Paraglaciecola sp. L3A3: one gene and its partner. The protein of the gene in region 2 interacts with the protein of the main gene of each other region in a pairwise test. Links are inferred from orthologs where the notes say so. Each region holds a gene or a part of one and is shown on either strand. Other genes may lie near its edges. The genes, in order: cysE and cysK.

Evidence for each region.
Region 1: the proteins of cysK (region 2) and cysE interact in binary tests that used the Escherichia coli proteins (3 or more experiments, as listed by UniProt). The link is inferred for Paraglaciecola sp. L3A3 from one-to-one orthologs.

What each region holds. Positions count from the first base shown.
Region 1 is NZ_CP047023.1:177,321-185,124, forward strand. The notes cover bases 2,512-5,493. They hold cysE (serine O-acetyltransferase), read right to left. Parts: upstream 4,402-5,493; coding sequence 3,622-4,401; downstream 2,512-3,621. Other genes in these bases: GQR87_RS00750 (DUF484 family protein), read left to right, coding at 2,512-2,869; GQR87_RS00755 (HAD-IA family hydrolase), read left to right, coding at 2,914-3,633; uvrD (DNA helicase II), read left to right, coding at 4,602-5,493. Outside these bases: GQR87_RS00740 (family 43 glycosylhydrolase), read left to right, coding at 1-1,179; dapF (diaminopimelate epimerase), read left to right, coding at 1,349-2,179; more of GQR87_RS00750, read left to right, coding at 2,204-2,511; more of uvrD, read left to right, coding at 5,494-6,770; GQR87_RS00770 (diguanylate cyclase), read left to right, coding at 6,854-7,804.
Region 2 is NZ_CP047023.1:2,444,245-2,452,065, forward strand. The notes cover bases 2,499-5,497. They hold cysK (cysteine synthase A), read right to left. Parts: upstream 4,482-5,497; coding sequence 3,516-4,481; downstream 2,499-3,515. Other genes in these bases: ggt (gamma-glutamyltransferase), read left to right, coding at 2,499-2,949; GQR87_RS10265 (hypothetical protein), read right to left, coding at 2,965-3,408; GQR87_RS10275 (XdhC family protein), read left to right, coding at 4,890-5,497. In the rest of the region: GQR87_RS10250 (isoamylase early set domain-containing protein), read right to left, coding at 1-248; rrtA (rhombosortase), read right to left, coding at 473-1,036; more of ggt, read left to right, coding at 1,210-2,498; more of GQR87_RS10275, read left to right, coding at 5,498-5,894; GQR87_RS10280 (nucleotidyltransferase family protein), read left to right, coding at 5,894-6,490; GQR87_RS10285 ((2Fe-2S)-binding protein), read left to right, coding at 6,508-7,017; GQR87_RS10290 (xanthine dehydrogenase family protein molybdopterin-binding subunit), read left to right, coding at 7,014-7,821.

The DNA of each region.
Region 1 (7,804 bases), 2.3 Mb from region 2 along the record:
CCTTTTTACATGCCAGATGAAAAGCCTGATATGCCTTTAAGTGCTTCTGTTGCTCGGAATTACGATAATTACTTAGCTAATCGACAGGAAAACAATGAGTTGTATACTCAATTTAAATATACAGAATTAAATGGGTTTGATTACCATGGTGGTGACGGTACGATTTCTCGTCGTGATCCTTCTAAAGTTATTTTTGAAAATGGTAAATACTACGTCTGGTATACCTATCGTAATACACCTACTGCGCCAAAAGGTGCTGAAAAAAGCAGTGACACTATACCTTCCGCTGATTGGGATTTATCTGAAATATGGTATGCCACCTCAGAAGATGGTTTTACGTGGCAAGAGCAAGGGGTTGCTGTGCCTCGACCACCAAAACCTAATGTCGGTTGGCGCTCAGTTTCAACCACCGATATTTTAAAATGGAAAGGTAAGTATTACCTTTATTATCAGGGGTTTATGGAGGCTAGTGGCAAGCGGGGGGATGATTGCCCTGTGGCGGTTTCTTATGCGGATTCACCTGATGGCCCTTGGACTGCACTCAATCAAATCGTGATCCCTAATGGTGCTAAAGGTGACTGGGATCAGTTTTCGATTCATGATCCTTATCCTTTAGTACACGATGGCAAGATTTACCTGTATTACAAGTCGGACTTTTCTAAACAAGATGCTAAGCGCGGTTTAGTGCGTATGCATGGACTGGCAATAGCAGAAAATCCATTAGGGCCATTTAAAAAACACCCGCTTAATCCCATTATGGCCGCGGGCCATGAAACCACTTTATTTCCATTTAAAAAGGGAGTGGCGGCCTTTGCAATTCGAGATGGAAATGAAAGAAATACTATTCAATATGCAGAAGATTGGGTTAATTTTAAAATCGCTTCAATTGTTGAATTAATGCCCAATGCCGCGGGACCTTTTATCCCTGATGCATTTACCGATACTAAAGATGGCCGTGGTATTACTTGGGGGATCTCTCACTTTACAGCTGCAAATGGTTGGCAAAATAACCATTCTGTTTTAACGCGATTTGATGTGGATTTAAGTTTGGATGTTGATGACCGTCAGATGAAACGACATAGTCTAAAGTTTACTCCAGAGGAACATTATCGTTATGGATTATCGGCTCAACAAAAAAAACGAATTCAGCAACAAACAGAAAAATTGAGAAGTGAATAAATAAACGACCCTGATTATGCTAATTATTCATTGTTTTTAATCAGATTATTTAAGCTATGGATTGTTAAAGACATAGTCAGTGATTGCTTGAAATGATATAACTGCTTTTAGAATCTCTAGTTAGTTCATTTTTAATTGGCTAGACAATAATTTTAGTTAAGTAGTGACAATGCAAATCCAGTTCTCAAAGATGCAGGGCTTGGGTAATGACTTTGTGGTTATTGATAATGTAACCCAAAATGTGTTTTTTTCTCCGGAAAAAATCCGTCAATTATCCGATCGAAATTTTGGTATCGGCTTCGATCAACTTTTGTTGGTTGAACCACCGTATGATCCTGATCAAGATTTTCATTATCGAATCTTTAATGCTGATGGAACGGAAGTTTCCCAATGTGGTAACGGTGCTAGGTGTTTTGCTCGATTTGTGAAAATGAAAGGGTTAACTAACCGTAATAAAATCGTAGTCAGTACAAAGGCTGGCCGTATGGTTTTATATTTGGAAAAAGACGGACAAGTCACAGTGAATATGGGGGTGCCACAATTTGCACCACACCTAATTCCACTAAAGGCCAATAAACAAGAAAAAACTTATATTATCCGAGCGGATGATCAAACCTTTTTTTGTGGTGCTGTATCCATGGGCAACCCTCACTGTGTATTGTTAGTAGATGACATAAATTTAGCAGATGTGGAAACAATGGGGCCTCTGTTAGAAAAGCATGAGCGATTTACTGAAGGGGTTAATGTTGGTTTTATGCAAATAATTAACCCTAGTCATATTAAGTTACGTGTATATGAAAGAGGGGCCGGTGAAACACTCGCTTGTGGCAGTGGTGCATGTGCCGCAGTGGCTGTTGGGCAGTTACAAAATAGATTAAGTAAAGATGTGAAGGTTGATTTACCTGGTGGAAGTTTAAAAATACGTTGGCAAGGGAAAGACAATGTATTAAAAATGACCGGAGCAGCCGAGCATATTTTTGACGGCTACATAAATTTATAAGAGTAGGGGGGATTTTTAAATAATATGGAAATAAATACTGCATTAGAAACAGATGAACAATTAAGTGCTGAACAGGTAGTAAACTACCTGTTAGATAATCCTGATTTTTTTGCTCAACACCCTAATCTTGTGGAAAAAATTGCTATACCTCATATTCAAAAAGGTAGTGTGTCTTTAGTCGAATTACAAAGTGAGCAATTGCGTAAGAAGGTTCGCAGCCTTAATCATAAGCTTAGTCAATTAATCACAATTGCTAAAAAAAATGAAGAAATTTATCGGATATATGCTGACTTAAATATCAGAATATTGAAGTGTACTTCAATGGATGATTTAACCTTTGTTTTAGAAGAAGTGATTCAAGAAAATTTACAGTTAGCATCTGTCAGTTTAATGCCTTTCAAAGGTGCCCATGCGCTACCAGAAATTCAACGTCGTTTGTTCATTGAAAAACGTTTTAAAAGAGACAAACACTTCTTTGGACGATTAAGTGACCACGAAAGAAAATTATTATTTGCAGATCAAGATGCTAATTCAGTGGCTTTGTTGCTGTTAGGTGACCAAGGGGAGCTGGGTATTTTGGCGATTGGCAGTAAAGATCCTAGTCACTTTAATCCTGATATGGATACTTTGTTGATTTCACAATTACAACAATTTTTGAGTATTTTACTACCTAAAATTCTTAGCTACTAATTGTTGGGTAATAATCAGTTTAGAAATTTGCGTTTAATATATTTATGATTTTCTATAAAAAACTCAATCCCATTCAAGCCATTACTTTTGATTTAGATGATACTTTATATGAAAACGGCAGCGTAATTAAAAATGCTACGGCATCGTTGCGAGCGTTTCAGCATAAGGAGTTCTCTATCACTAAGTCTTTAGATACACAGTACTGGCGTAAAATAGAAAAAGAGTTACTAATAGATCATCCCATATTACATAATGATATTGGCCAGCTTAGATTTCGCTCTTTACAGCTTGGGTTTCAGCAACTTGGTTATAACGAAGAGCAAGCTGTTGATGCAGCCAGGCGGTGTTTTCAACACTTTTATGATCAGCGCAGTAATTTTTCTGTCGATGCTAATATTCATTGGATTTTAAAAACATTAGCCGAGAAAATACCTCTGGTGGCTATTACCAACGGTAATGTAGACGTTGAAAAAATTGGCATTGCCGATTATTTATCAGCCTGTTTTAAATCTAGTGTGACAGTACCTATGAAACCAAACATAGCTATGTTTGATGCGGCTCAAGATATGTTAGCAATACCGGCTAAAAATATTTTGCATGTGGGAGATAATTTAGAGAAAGACGTATTTGGAGCAATTCGAGCAGGCTATCAAGCCGCTTGGTACGCAGAAGATAGAGAAATGTCGCTTAATAGTGAGCAGACACTTACTTTACCTCATGTGCAGTTACAGTCACTCAATCAATTATTAGAGTTAGTCTTCTAGAATATTTTGTTGCATGGTTTCGCAAGGGTTCTGGCATCTAGGTTTACCTACAATTTTGGCCGGGATACCAGCGACGGTAACATGTGCAGGTACGTCGTTTAAAACAACACTACCGGCGCCAATTTTGGCTCCTTCACCTATAGTAATATTACCCAATATTTTGGCTCCTGCCCCAATCATTACCCCTTGACGAATTTTAGGATGTCGGTCGCCTGCTTCATTACCTGTACCACCTAAGGTGACGGATTGCATGATAGACACATTGTCTTCAATTACCGCAGTTTCGCCTACTACAATCCCTGTCGCATGGTCGAACATCACTCCTTGGCCTATATGAGCTGCAGGGTGGATGTCGATAGCAAAAACTTCTGAATTACGACTTTGAATAAAGAGAGCTAGCTCTTTTCGACCCATTTTCCACAGTTGATTAGCTAGTCTGTGCACTTGGATTGCTTGGAAGCCTTTAAAATTGAGCAGTACTGTTAAATGAGTGTTCACCGCAGGGTCTCGATTAAACACAGCTTGAATATCGAACATAGCTGCTTCAGCTATTTCTGGGTGTAGCAGATAACATTGCTCAAACATTTCTTTGATGGTTAATGAGCCCATGACTTTATCTGCTAGTTTATTCGATAGGATAAAACCTAAAGAGGTTTCAAAGTTATGGTGAGCAAGAATACATGTGTGTACATAACTAGATAACAAAGGTTCACTTTCACTTAAGTTTTTTGCTTCTAGTTTTAGTTGTTGCCAAAATTCAATGCTCATCACTTTGTCTCATCATTTTCAAAGGTATTTCTACTAACCTTATTTTTGGGGATGAAGTAGAAAAATAAAAGGTATAAATGCTTTTCTTTGCAATATAGGCACAAATTAGCAGGGCATTCTGCTGAGTATTGCTTTCATTAGTGTATTTAAATACAGTGCTTTGTTATAGTAAAGGCAAATATCCTTTTCAAAATTTGCCCATGGACGTATCTAGACTTCTTGATGAACTAAACGATAAACAACGTGATGCAGTTGCTGCTTCTGCCACTGACATGCTGATCTTAGCTGGTGCCGGTAGTGGCAAAACACGAGTCTTAGTGCATAGAATTTCTTGGTTAATGGAAGTGGAAGGTATTGCTCCTTATGGCATTTTAGCTGTGACCTTTACCAATAAAGCAGCCAAAGAAATGCGCGGGCGAATAGAGCAACTACAAGGAAGTCCTTTATATAGCATGTGGATTGGTACCTTTCATGGTATTGCCCATAGGTTATTACGCACCCATTATGCAGACGTTAACTTACCTGAAAACTTCACTATTTTAGATTCTGATGACCAATATCGAATGGTTAGACGAGTGATTAAAAGTCTTAATCTTGATGAGAAACATTGGCCGCCTAAACAAGTACAATGGTATATCAATGGTAACAAAGATGAAGGCTTACGCCCTGAGCATATTGAGACCTACGGAGATGCTAATCAACAAAAAATGCGCGAGATTTATCAGGTATATCAACAAACCTGTGACCGTTCTGGGTTAGTTGATTTTGCTGAGTTATTGTTACGAGCTCATGAATTATGGCTGAACAACCCTAACATATTAGCCCATTACCAAAAACGTTTTAGAGCGATATTAGTTGACGAATTTCAAGATACTAACAATATTCAATATGCTTGGTTAAGGTTACTTGCTGCGCCAAGCAATAATATGATTATTGTGGGGGATGACGATCAGTCTATCTATGGTTGGCGAGGTGCCAATGTAGAAAATATACAGCATTTTTTGCGAGATTTCCCTACTGCTAAAACCGTTAGATTAGAACAGAATTATCGTTCTACGGGCAATATATTACAAGCCGCTAATGCTGTTATTGATAATAATCAGGGGCGTCTAGGTAAAGAGTTATGGACTGAAGATGGCAATGGAGAAACGATTTCTTTGTATGCAGGTTTTAATGAACTTGATGAAGCTAGATTTAACATCTCTCGAATAAAAGAGTGGCGTGATACTGGTAATGCCTTGGTTGATTGCGCCATTTTATATCGTAATAATGCTCAATCACGGGTACTCGAAGAAGCCTTACTTCAAGAATCAATCGCTTACAGAATATATGGCGGATTACGCTTTTTTGAACGCCAGGAAATTCGTGATGCCCTTGGGTATTTGCGCTTAATTAATCAATCTATTGATGATGCGGCATTTGAGAGAATAGTGAATACCCCTACTCGTGGCATGGGGGACAAGACCTTATCGCAGATCCGCGAACTAGCCAAAGAACAAGAATTGTCTATGTGGGATGCAAGTCAGCGGATGTTACAGGAAAAACGTCTAACCGGCCGCGCATCTAATGCATTAAGTGCTTTCATTCAACTTATTAGTCAGTTAGGCCAAGATATTGCGCAGTTACCTCTTGAGGAACAAGCTGATCATGTGATCAAACATTCTGGCCTATTTGCTATGTATAAAGCAGAAAAAGGTGAAAAAGCCCAAGCTAGAATTGAAAACTTGGAAGAATTAGTGACGGCTTGTAAACAATTTGTCGTGCCTGAAGAGGCTGATAATATGACTCCCTTATCTGCTTTTTTAGCTCATGCCTCTTTAGAATCAGGTGAAACACAGGCTGATAGTCATCAGGATGCGGTGCAAATGATGACAATTCATTCATCTAAAGGTTTAGAGTTTCCATTGGTGTTTCTGGTTGGGGTAGAAGAAGGCATGTTCCCTAGTCAGATGAGCAATGATGAGCCTGGCAAAATCGAAGAAGAAAGACGTCTTTGTTACGTCGGTATGACACGTGCAATGCAAAAGTTGTATATCACTTATGCTGAGAACAGACGCGTTTATGGGCAAGACAAATATCATACTCCTTCACGGTTTATTAAAGAGATCCCCGCTGAGTGTATTGAAGAAGTCCGCTTGCGCACCACTATTAGCCGACCGGTACAAAACCGTTTTACGGCAACTACTGGGCATACTGCATTTGAATCGACAGGATTTCAGTTAGGTGAAAGGGTATGCCATCCTAAATTTGCTGAAGGTACAGTGCTAAATTATGAAGGGTCGGGTGAGCATGCCAGAGTGCAAATTAACTTTGATGAATTCGGTACTAAATGGTTGGTGATGTCGTTTGCTAAGTTAACTAAAGTATAGTTGGATTAAATGTGTTGTTTTTTGTTATATCTATTGTGTAATAACCACACCTAAGTTAACCGGTTTTTAGTGATTCTATATTTATGCAACGTAAAGTACTGATTATTGAATATGACTCAAGTAGCATGAAAGTACTGCGAAACTTGATTTCTAAGGCGGGTTTGCGTCCTGTATCTACCGCTAGTTTAATCGAAGCAAAACATGTGTTTTCAGCTTCTGCACCTGAAGAGTATTTGTGTGCAGTCGTTAACTTTAATTTGCCAGATGCAACTAAGGGACAGGCAGTTGATTTTGCCATTCAATCTTTCTTACCCACAATAGTGGTAACTGATACCTTAGATGATGAAATCAGAATTGATATTCTGCAAAAAAATATAGTTGATTATATTCCCAAAGAAAATGCTCAAGTTTATGAATATCTCACAAGATTATTGGCAAGATTAGATAAAAATAAAAAAGTAGGCGTATTGGTAGTAGATGATTCACGAGTGGATAGAAGTGCAATGGTTTCATTATTAAGAAGGCATAATTTTATTACTTATGAAGCACAAAATGCCAGCCAAGCTATACAAGTGTTAACTAATCAATCTACTATTAAACTGGCAATTATTGATGAAAACATTCCAGGCATGTCTGGTTTACAAATGATTTCTAAGTTACGTAGAACATATAGTGAAGAAGACTTGGGGATTATAGGTATCGCAACTGATAGCAATAATGGACTATCAGCTCGGTTTATTAAAAGTGGCGCTAATGATTATTTATATAAGCCTTATTGCCATGAAGAATTTCTCTGCCGGATCATGCAAAATGTTGAGAGGTTAGAGAATATAGCCACCATAAAACGTGTGGCAAATTCCGATTATTTGACTGGTTTACCTAACCGACGACATTTTTTTTCTTGTGTTGAAGCCATACAAAAAAACAAACCGAAACAACAGAGTTTAGCCATTATTGACATCGACCATTTCAAGAATATAAATGACACTTATGGCCATGATTGCGGAGATTATGCTTTAAAAGAAATAGCTAAA
Region 2 (7,821 bases):
TGCCAATCATTTTCCCATTTCTCATTATCTAATAAGTATCTAAACTGATAGCTAGTATCTTTGGTTAAATTAACGGTAGCTGTAAAATCTCCATTTTTAAGTTTTTTCATCGGTAAACTTTCTCGTTCCCAATCATTAAAGTCACCTACCAGATTCACTTTTTCAGCTTCACTGGCTTCTGTTTTAGATAATTTGAATGTTACTTTACAAACATCTTTAGATTTTAAATATTGTTTTTTAAATGCCATGTGACTCTCTCCATATATGACGGTAAATTAAAGGTAGTTGATAGAATATGTTTTAACTGAATTTGTTTAAGATTAACACATTTAAATGGCCGTTTTTTAACCTATTTTGTAGATTTAGCTATATTTCTTTAAGTGTTTACATACTTTATTTCTTTGTTTAGCAAGCCACTAACAAACTTGTTAAAAAAATTACAATCGAAATCAATTTACATTGGCTAAAATATTTACTGATTTGTTTTGAATGAGGGCAAATTGTTTTTAACGAGAATAAAAACAACAATTAGGGTGCCAATTATTGTTCCCATTAAGTGTGCATCAATGGCCACATTTGCGTTTATTAATGTGGCAACTTCTTCGTTGGCTCCTGCTATTTGTTCATATATCACTTTTAGCCAAACTCCAAAAAATAGTATCCAACCACTTTTTATTTTATGAATAATATCTTGCCAGGCACCTATAATAAATAATCCATGTAATACTCCTGATAAGCCTACATACCAAATAAGATCATCTGAATAAAAGAACAGTCCGATGCTGGTACCTATACATAAAATAAAAAGTGTCCATACGGAACGGATATTATAATAGTCTCCATTTAATGCCCATAACAACACTAGGCCAGTTAAATTTAACCATAAATGGTTACTGTTGGTATGTAGAAAATGACCACTGATTAAACGCCACCACTGTCCATCAGATATTAAATTCCGATTATAGGCAAACCATTCACGACTAGAAGGTTCTAAAAGCCAAAAAGTACAACTAATTATTATAACTGTAATGGGCATAAATAGTTGTTTAAATGTAAAGGGAAGGCGAGTCATTGGTCTTGTTTATTGAATTGTTTCTATTTGTTCTAATAGTACCGAATTTTAATCTCAAAAGTTATTTGTATTTGCAAATCGTCCTATGCCTAGTTAATGTCTCAACATACTATTTGTTTATCTGAGACTACGACATTTTGAGACCTCTATACCTTATTATACTGTCACTTGTTTTTTATTCACTTTTTGTCAACTCAGCCCCAAAACGTGAGGATAGAGAGCCTGAAGCGGCAACTGGATATCAAGCAAAAAAAGCATTTACAGCTAAGGAATATATGGTTATTGCTGCCAATCCGTATGCTTCTTGGGCAGGCAAGAATATTATTAATAAAGGTGGGACGGCAATCGATGCAGCCATTGCCGTACAAGCTATGTTGACCCTTGTTGAACCTCAGTCATCAGGTATAGGTGGTGGCAGCTTTATTTTATATTGGGATAATAAAGCAAAAAAGTTACATACCTATGATGGCAGAGAAACCGCCCCAAGTAATGCCAGCATAGATTTGTTTTTAAAAGACAATCAACCAATTAAATGGATGGATGCAGTGGTTGGTGGACGTTCTGTAGGAGTGCCGGGGACATTAAAAGCGCTGGATATGGCTCATAAAGAATTTGGTCATTTACCCTGGGCTGAATTATTTCAAGACTCGATTAAGTTGTCAGATGAAGGGTTTATTGTATCCAAACGGTTAGCTAAATTAGTAGCAATGGAATTACATCCTGGTTTAAGAAAATTTAGAACATCATCTGTGTATTTTTACCCACAAGGTCAAGCTATTAGAGAAGGACAACTTAAAAAAAATAGTGCGCTAGGGCAAGTATTTAAAACAGTGGCAGAGCAGGGCGTAGATAGTTTTTACCAAGGTGCTTTAGCCGGAAAAATTGCTAAGTCAGTGGCATTTTCAAGTATTAATCCGGGGCTATTAACAACCAAAGATTTAACGAGTTATAAAGCAATAAAGCGTTCTCCTGTTTGTGGCAAATATAAAAAATATAATATTTGTGGTATGGCCCCACCCAGTTCAGGTGGTATTAGTGTATTGCAAACATTACGTACTTTAGAGCCTTATCATTTAGAACAATATCAAGCTAATTCTTTGACTGCTCTGCATCTATTTACTCAAGCATCTAGATTAACTTATGCAGATAGAGAACTGTACATTGCTGATGGAGATTTTAACCAGTTACCCTTTGCATCTATGTTAAGTCATCGTTATCTAAAACAAAGAAGTCGGCATATATCTCTGAATAAAGATATGGGAAAAATACGAGCAGGCAAACCATTTGCACAAATCAATTTTCAACAAAGTGAAAGTTTTGAATTACCTAATACCAGTCATTTTTCTATTATTGATAAACAAGGAAATGCCATTTCAATTACCTCTAGTATCGAGTTTGCTTTTGGCTCTGGTTTGATGGTTGAAGGATTTTTGCTAAATAATCAATTAACTGACTTTTCATTTAGTCCTTATAAATTTAATAAACCAGTACTAAATAGGGTAGAACCAAACAAACGCCCACGAAGTGCTATGAGCCCTACTATGGTATTTGATGAAAATGGGCAGCTAATGTTAGCCTTAGGTTCACCTGGCGGCAGTCGTATTATCAGTTATGTGGCTCAAACATTAATTGCCGTATTAGATTGGAATTTAGACATCCAACAAGCGATTAATTTACCTAAGATCACCAATAGAAATGATTATACTGCCCTTGAGAAAGGCACACAGCTTGAGAATATAAAACCTAACCTAGAAAAATTAGGTCATAAAGTACAAATAAGGGAACTAAATAGTGGCTTACATGGATTCCAAATATCCAATGGCCATTTAGTGGGCGGTGCAGACCCAAGAAGAGAAGGTGTAGCAGTGGGACAGTGATTTATGATGAATAAATTACTGTGCACTAATATCGTCTACTCGCCATTCTTTATCGATTCTTATTAGGCTAACAATACGAAGATCTTTTAAAATGTTTCCATTTAGATCTCCTTCAAAGAAAAGTGATATTTGTGCTTGTTTGGCAAATTCACTGCGACCAGCACTTCTAGTGCTGGGTTGAATCGCGACTTTATCAAAGCGCATATTCAATACATGTTTTTGTACCGCTTTATTGGTGTGATAAGAACGTAACAAGCGTTGCATTTTTGGGGTGCTCAATTTGATTGCACCGGATAAATTATCGGTATGATAAATTTGATTAAAAAATTCAATTGCTGCAAATTCAGGTACATCTGTATCTAACATGCCAAATTTACCGGCGCCTCTTCTAGGTTCGGTTTTCTCGCAAGCATTAAATATGACCACTAAAATTAATAAAACGGATAATTTTTTAAGCATATTTTGCATCAATTAAATAAAGTTTGTTTGATGGTAACGTGTTTTATTTAAAAGAAAAAGAAAGGGAGGCTAAAAGCCTCCCTTTTTAATGAAAGTTAACTTGTTTGTTACTGGATATTTTCAGCGTCTGAAAATTCACCAGCAAACAGCGGGCTACTCAAATAACGTTCTGCAGCACTCGCTAATAATACCACTATATGTTTGCCTGCATTTTCTGGTTTTTCAGCAACACGTTTAGCTGCAACCACAGCCGCACCAGATGAAATTCCTACTAGGATCCCTTCTTCAGTCATTAATCTATGTGCCATAGCGATAGCATCTTCATTACTGACTTGCTCAACTTCGTCAACAAGATCTAAGTCTAAGTTACCTGGTATAAAACCAGCACCAATACCTTGGATTTTGTGTGGTCCAGGCGTTAAATCTTGACCAGCTTTAGCTTGCGTAATAACAGGTGAATCTGTCGGCTCTACCGCTACAGAAGTAATAGCTTTACCTTTAGTATTCTTAATATATCGACTAACACCAGTGATTGTTCCACCCGTGCCTACGCCAGCAACAAAAATATCAACTTTACCGTCTGTATCGTCCCAAATTTCTGGGCCAGTGGTTTTTTCATGAATTTCAGGGTTAGCTGGATTCTCGAATTGATGTAAAGGTACATATTTTGCTGGATCGGATGCAACAATTTCATCAGCTGCTGATATAGCCCCTTTCATACCTTTTGCCGGCTCAGTCAACACTAAATTGGCGCCCATTGCCTTAAGTAATTTACGACGTTCTAAACTCATTGAACTAGGCATAGTTAAAGTTAATTTATAGCCTCTAGATGCTGCAACAAAAGCAAGGGCGATACCCGTGTTACCACTTGTTGCTTCAACAAGTTCATTGCCAGGTTTTAAAATGCCTTTTTTCTCCGCATCCCAGATCATATTGGCCCCAATTCGGCACTTAACACTAAAACTTGGGTTTCTTGATTCAATTTTAGCGTAAACATTACCGCTTGTTACCCGGTTTAGTTTTACAAGAGGTGTGTTACCAATTGAAAGTGAATTATCGTCATAAATCTGCATCGTTTTTCCTTTTATTTGTAATATAGCTTTTGTTTTGAAATAAAGGTGACTGGTTATGCCCGTCATTTGTTTAGTTAAAGCAAATCTAACAATAATATGTATCATTGATAAATTTTTGCTCACAACAGAATCGTATTATTTCATTAATCTATTGTTAGATTAGGCCTAAGACAGAAAAATCAAAGTGTTTTTTTGCTATATCTTATGGTTAGCAGCTATTGTGGATTGTTTATGGGCTTAATACAGTTTAATTGCCGTGTATTTATTGGTAATGCTTTGCAACAATTTAAACATATAATGTTTCAAGGTATTAGTTTACGATTTTTTTTAGCGATTAATTCATCCATAATTATTTATAGAAATATAAAAAGTAAGCATAAGTAAAACTAGGAAATATAATAATAACAAATGGCAAATAGAATCCATCAATTGTTGGCTTATTGGTCAGCGCATAAAGACTCTCAGCAATGGGTGCTAGCCACCATTATTCAGACTGAAGGTTCATCATATCGTAAAGCTGGTGCCATGATGCTGATCAACGATCTAGGACAATATTATGGCATGTTAAGTGGTGGCTGTTTAGAATCTGATATTATGCGTCAAGCAAGGCGATGTTGGGATAATCAACAGAACCGTGTTATCGAATATGATATGCGTGAAGAAGAAGACCTTGCTTGGAAACTTGGCATTGGTTGTGGTGGTATGGTCAAAATATTGCTGCAACCAGTTAATGCAAAAAATAACTATCTGTATTTAGCTGAATTACAACATGACTTAACTGAAAGACAATCTGTTATTTACAAACAAAACATAGACTCAGCTTTCCCTAATAACCAGATTATCCATCTACAGGATAATCTGCATCAAGCTGAATCGGGTTTGCTTAAAATCGACCAACAGTACTATTTTATCCAAACTTTAAATCCTGCACCATATATTGCAGTTTTTGGAGCAGGGGTAGATGCTAAACCTGTAGTTGCTATTGCGGCAGAACTTGGTTGGCAAGTGATTTTGTTAGATCCAAGAGTAGGCTATGCCAAAGAAGGTTATTTTAAAGGGGCAATGCAAACCATACGAGAACCTTTTGAACAACTAATCAATGCAAAGTGGTTAAAACAAATCGATGCCGCTTTTGTATTAACTCATAATGTAAAATTAGATGCAGATGCACTGGTGCTTTTACAACATAGTAACGCAAATTATATCGGCTTACTCGGTCCTACTCATAGAACCGATAGAGTATTAGATGCAGGTTTACTGACTAGAAATTCATTGACTGTGAATTTGGCTAATCCTGTTGGATTAAGATTAGGTGGAGAATTACCAGAATCTATTGCGCTGTCTATGTTAGCCGAAGCTCATGCAGTAATTGAACATGGTGATGCTAAGTCTATTAGTGGGTATTTAAAGTAATGTCGACAACTGTAATATTATTAGCTGCTGGACAAAGTAAAAGGTTTGGTGGCATTAAACAACTGGCAGAAGTGGGACCGCGTGCGCTGATCAACCATTGTTTAATGCAATTTTTTTCAAACAATAAATTAGTAGACAACATTGATGAACTTTTTGTCATTTTAGGTAGTAATCGAGATAAGATACAAGCCGTCATTCCTGACTATATTAAGACTCATTTTGTTGAAAATTGGTCATTGGGTATGGGCCAAAGTATCGCCGAAAGTGTGAAAAACTTATCAATAAGCAATAGTCATATTTTTATTATATTGGCTGATCAAATTGCTATCAGTACAGAGATTGTTAATAAAATGTTGTTGACTTCGACTGTACACCCATCAAAGATAGTGGCTGCTCAATACTCGCAACAATTAGGCGTTCCAGCTATTTTTCCAGCACAATATTTAAATCAATTACAGAATTTGACTGGAGACAAAGGGGCGAGAAACATAATCCAGCAAAATATTCAGAATGTTGTATCTTTAAGTATTCCAGAGGCAGCTTACGATATTGATACACCTGAAGATCTCTTAATGTATATACAACAAACTAAATAATTAAAGGAGCGGTACTAATGATCCGTTTTACCCTAAATGAGCAACCGACAGAAGTGGATTCAGAAGCAGATACCCCATTGTTATGGGTTTTAAGAGACGTATTAAACCTAACTGGAACAAAATTTGGTTGTGGTATGGCACAATGTGGGGCTTGTACTGTGCACCTTGATGGTCAGCCTATTCGTTCTTGTGTTATGCCTGTTTCTGCTATTGATGGTAAGTCAATTACAACCATTGAAGGCTTAGCACAAGATGCAAGTCACCCAGTGCAACAAGCCTGGATTGAACATAATGTTCCTCAATGTGGTTATTGTCAGTCTGGCCAAATTATGAGTGCGGTGGCGTTATTAAAAGAAAATCCGGATCCTGATGACCAAGCGATTGATAATTATATGCAAGGTAATATTTGTCGCTGTGGTACTTATCCAAGAATTAAAGCCGCGATTAAAACGGCAGCAAAAAATAGTCGTACTGCAAGCACGAATTTGGACTACGACTTAGCGGTAAATGTAGGAGCTGAATCATGAAACAAGCTATCGATTTACATAACATCAGTCGTAGAAATTTTTTAAAACAAACTGGCGTGGCTAGTACTGGCTTTGTGTTGGGCGTGGCACTTCCTTCAAGTCAGGCTGTTTGGGCGGCAACCAATACTCAATCTTCTGCTAACGAATTAAATTTGTTTGTCAGTATCGATAAAGACAACACTGTGAATATCATTTGTCACCGCAGCGAAATGGGCCAGGGTATACGCACAGGTATTCCACAAATTGTGGCAGAAGAATTATGTGCTGATTGGTCTAAAGTCAATGTAGTGCAAGGTCTAGCAAACAAAGCCTATGGCAGTCAAAATACCGATGGTTCACGGTCAATACGTAATTTTTATACCACTATGCGTCAAATGGGCTCAGCTGCTAGAACTATGTTAGAGGCAGCCGCTGCCAAGTTTTGGAATGTAAAACAAAGTAATGTGTTTGCTGATAATGGTTTTGTCCACAATCAAGTTACGGGGCAAAAATTAAGCTTTGGTTACTTAGCAGAATTAGCGGCAACTATGCCAACACCCGATACAAATAAACTTACTTATAAATCACCTTCTGATTTTAAGATCATAGGGAAAGATGTACCTATAGTAGATTTAACAAAAATGGTCACAGGCGATACAGAATTTGCCCAAGATATCGTTTTAGATGGAATGGTTTATGCCAGTATTGAACGATGTCCAGTGATAGGTGGTTCGGTGAAATCTTTCAATAAAGCAGCCGCATTGAAGGTTTCGGGAGTGATTGATGTTATTGAAATGCCCAAACAAAATTTTCCAGTAGTATTTA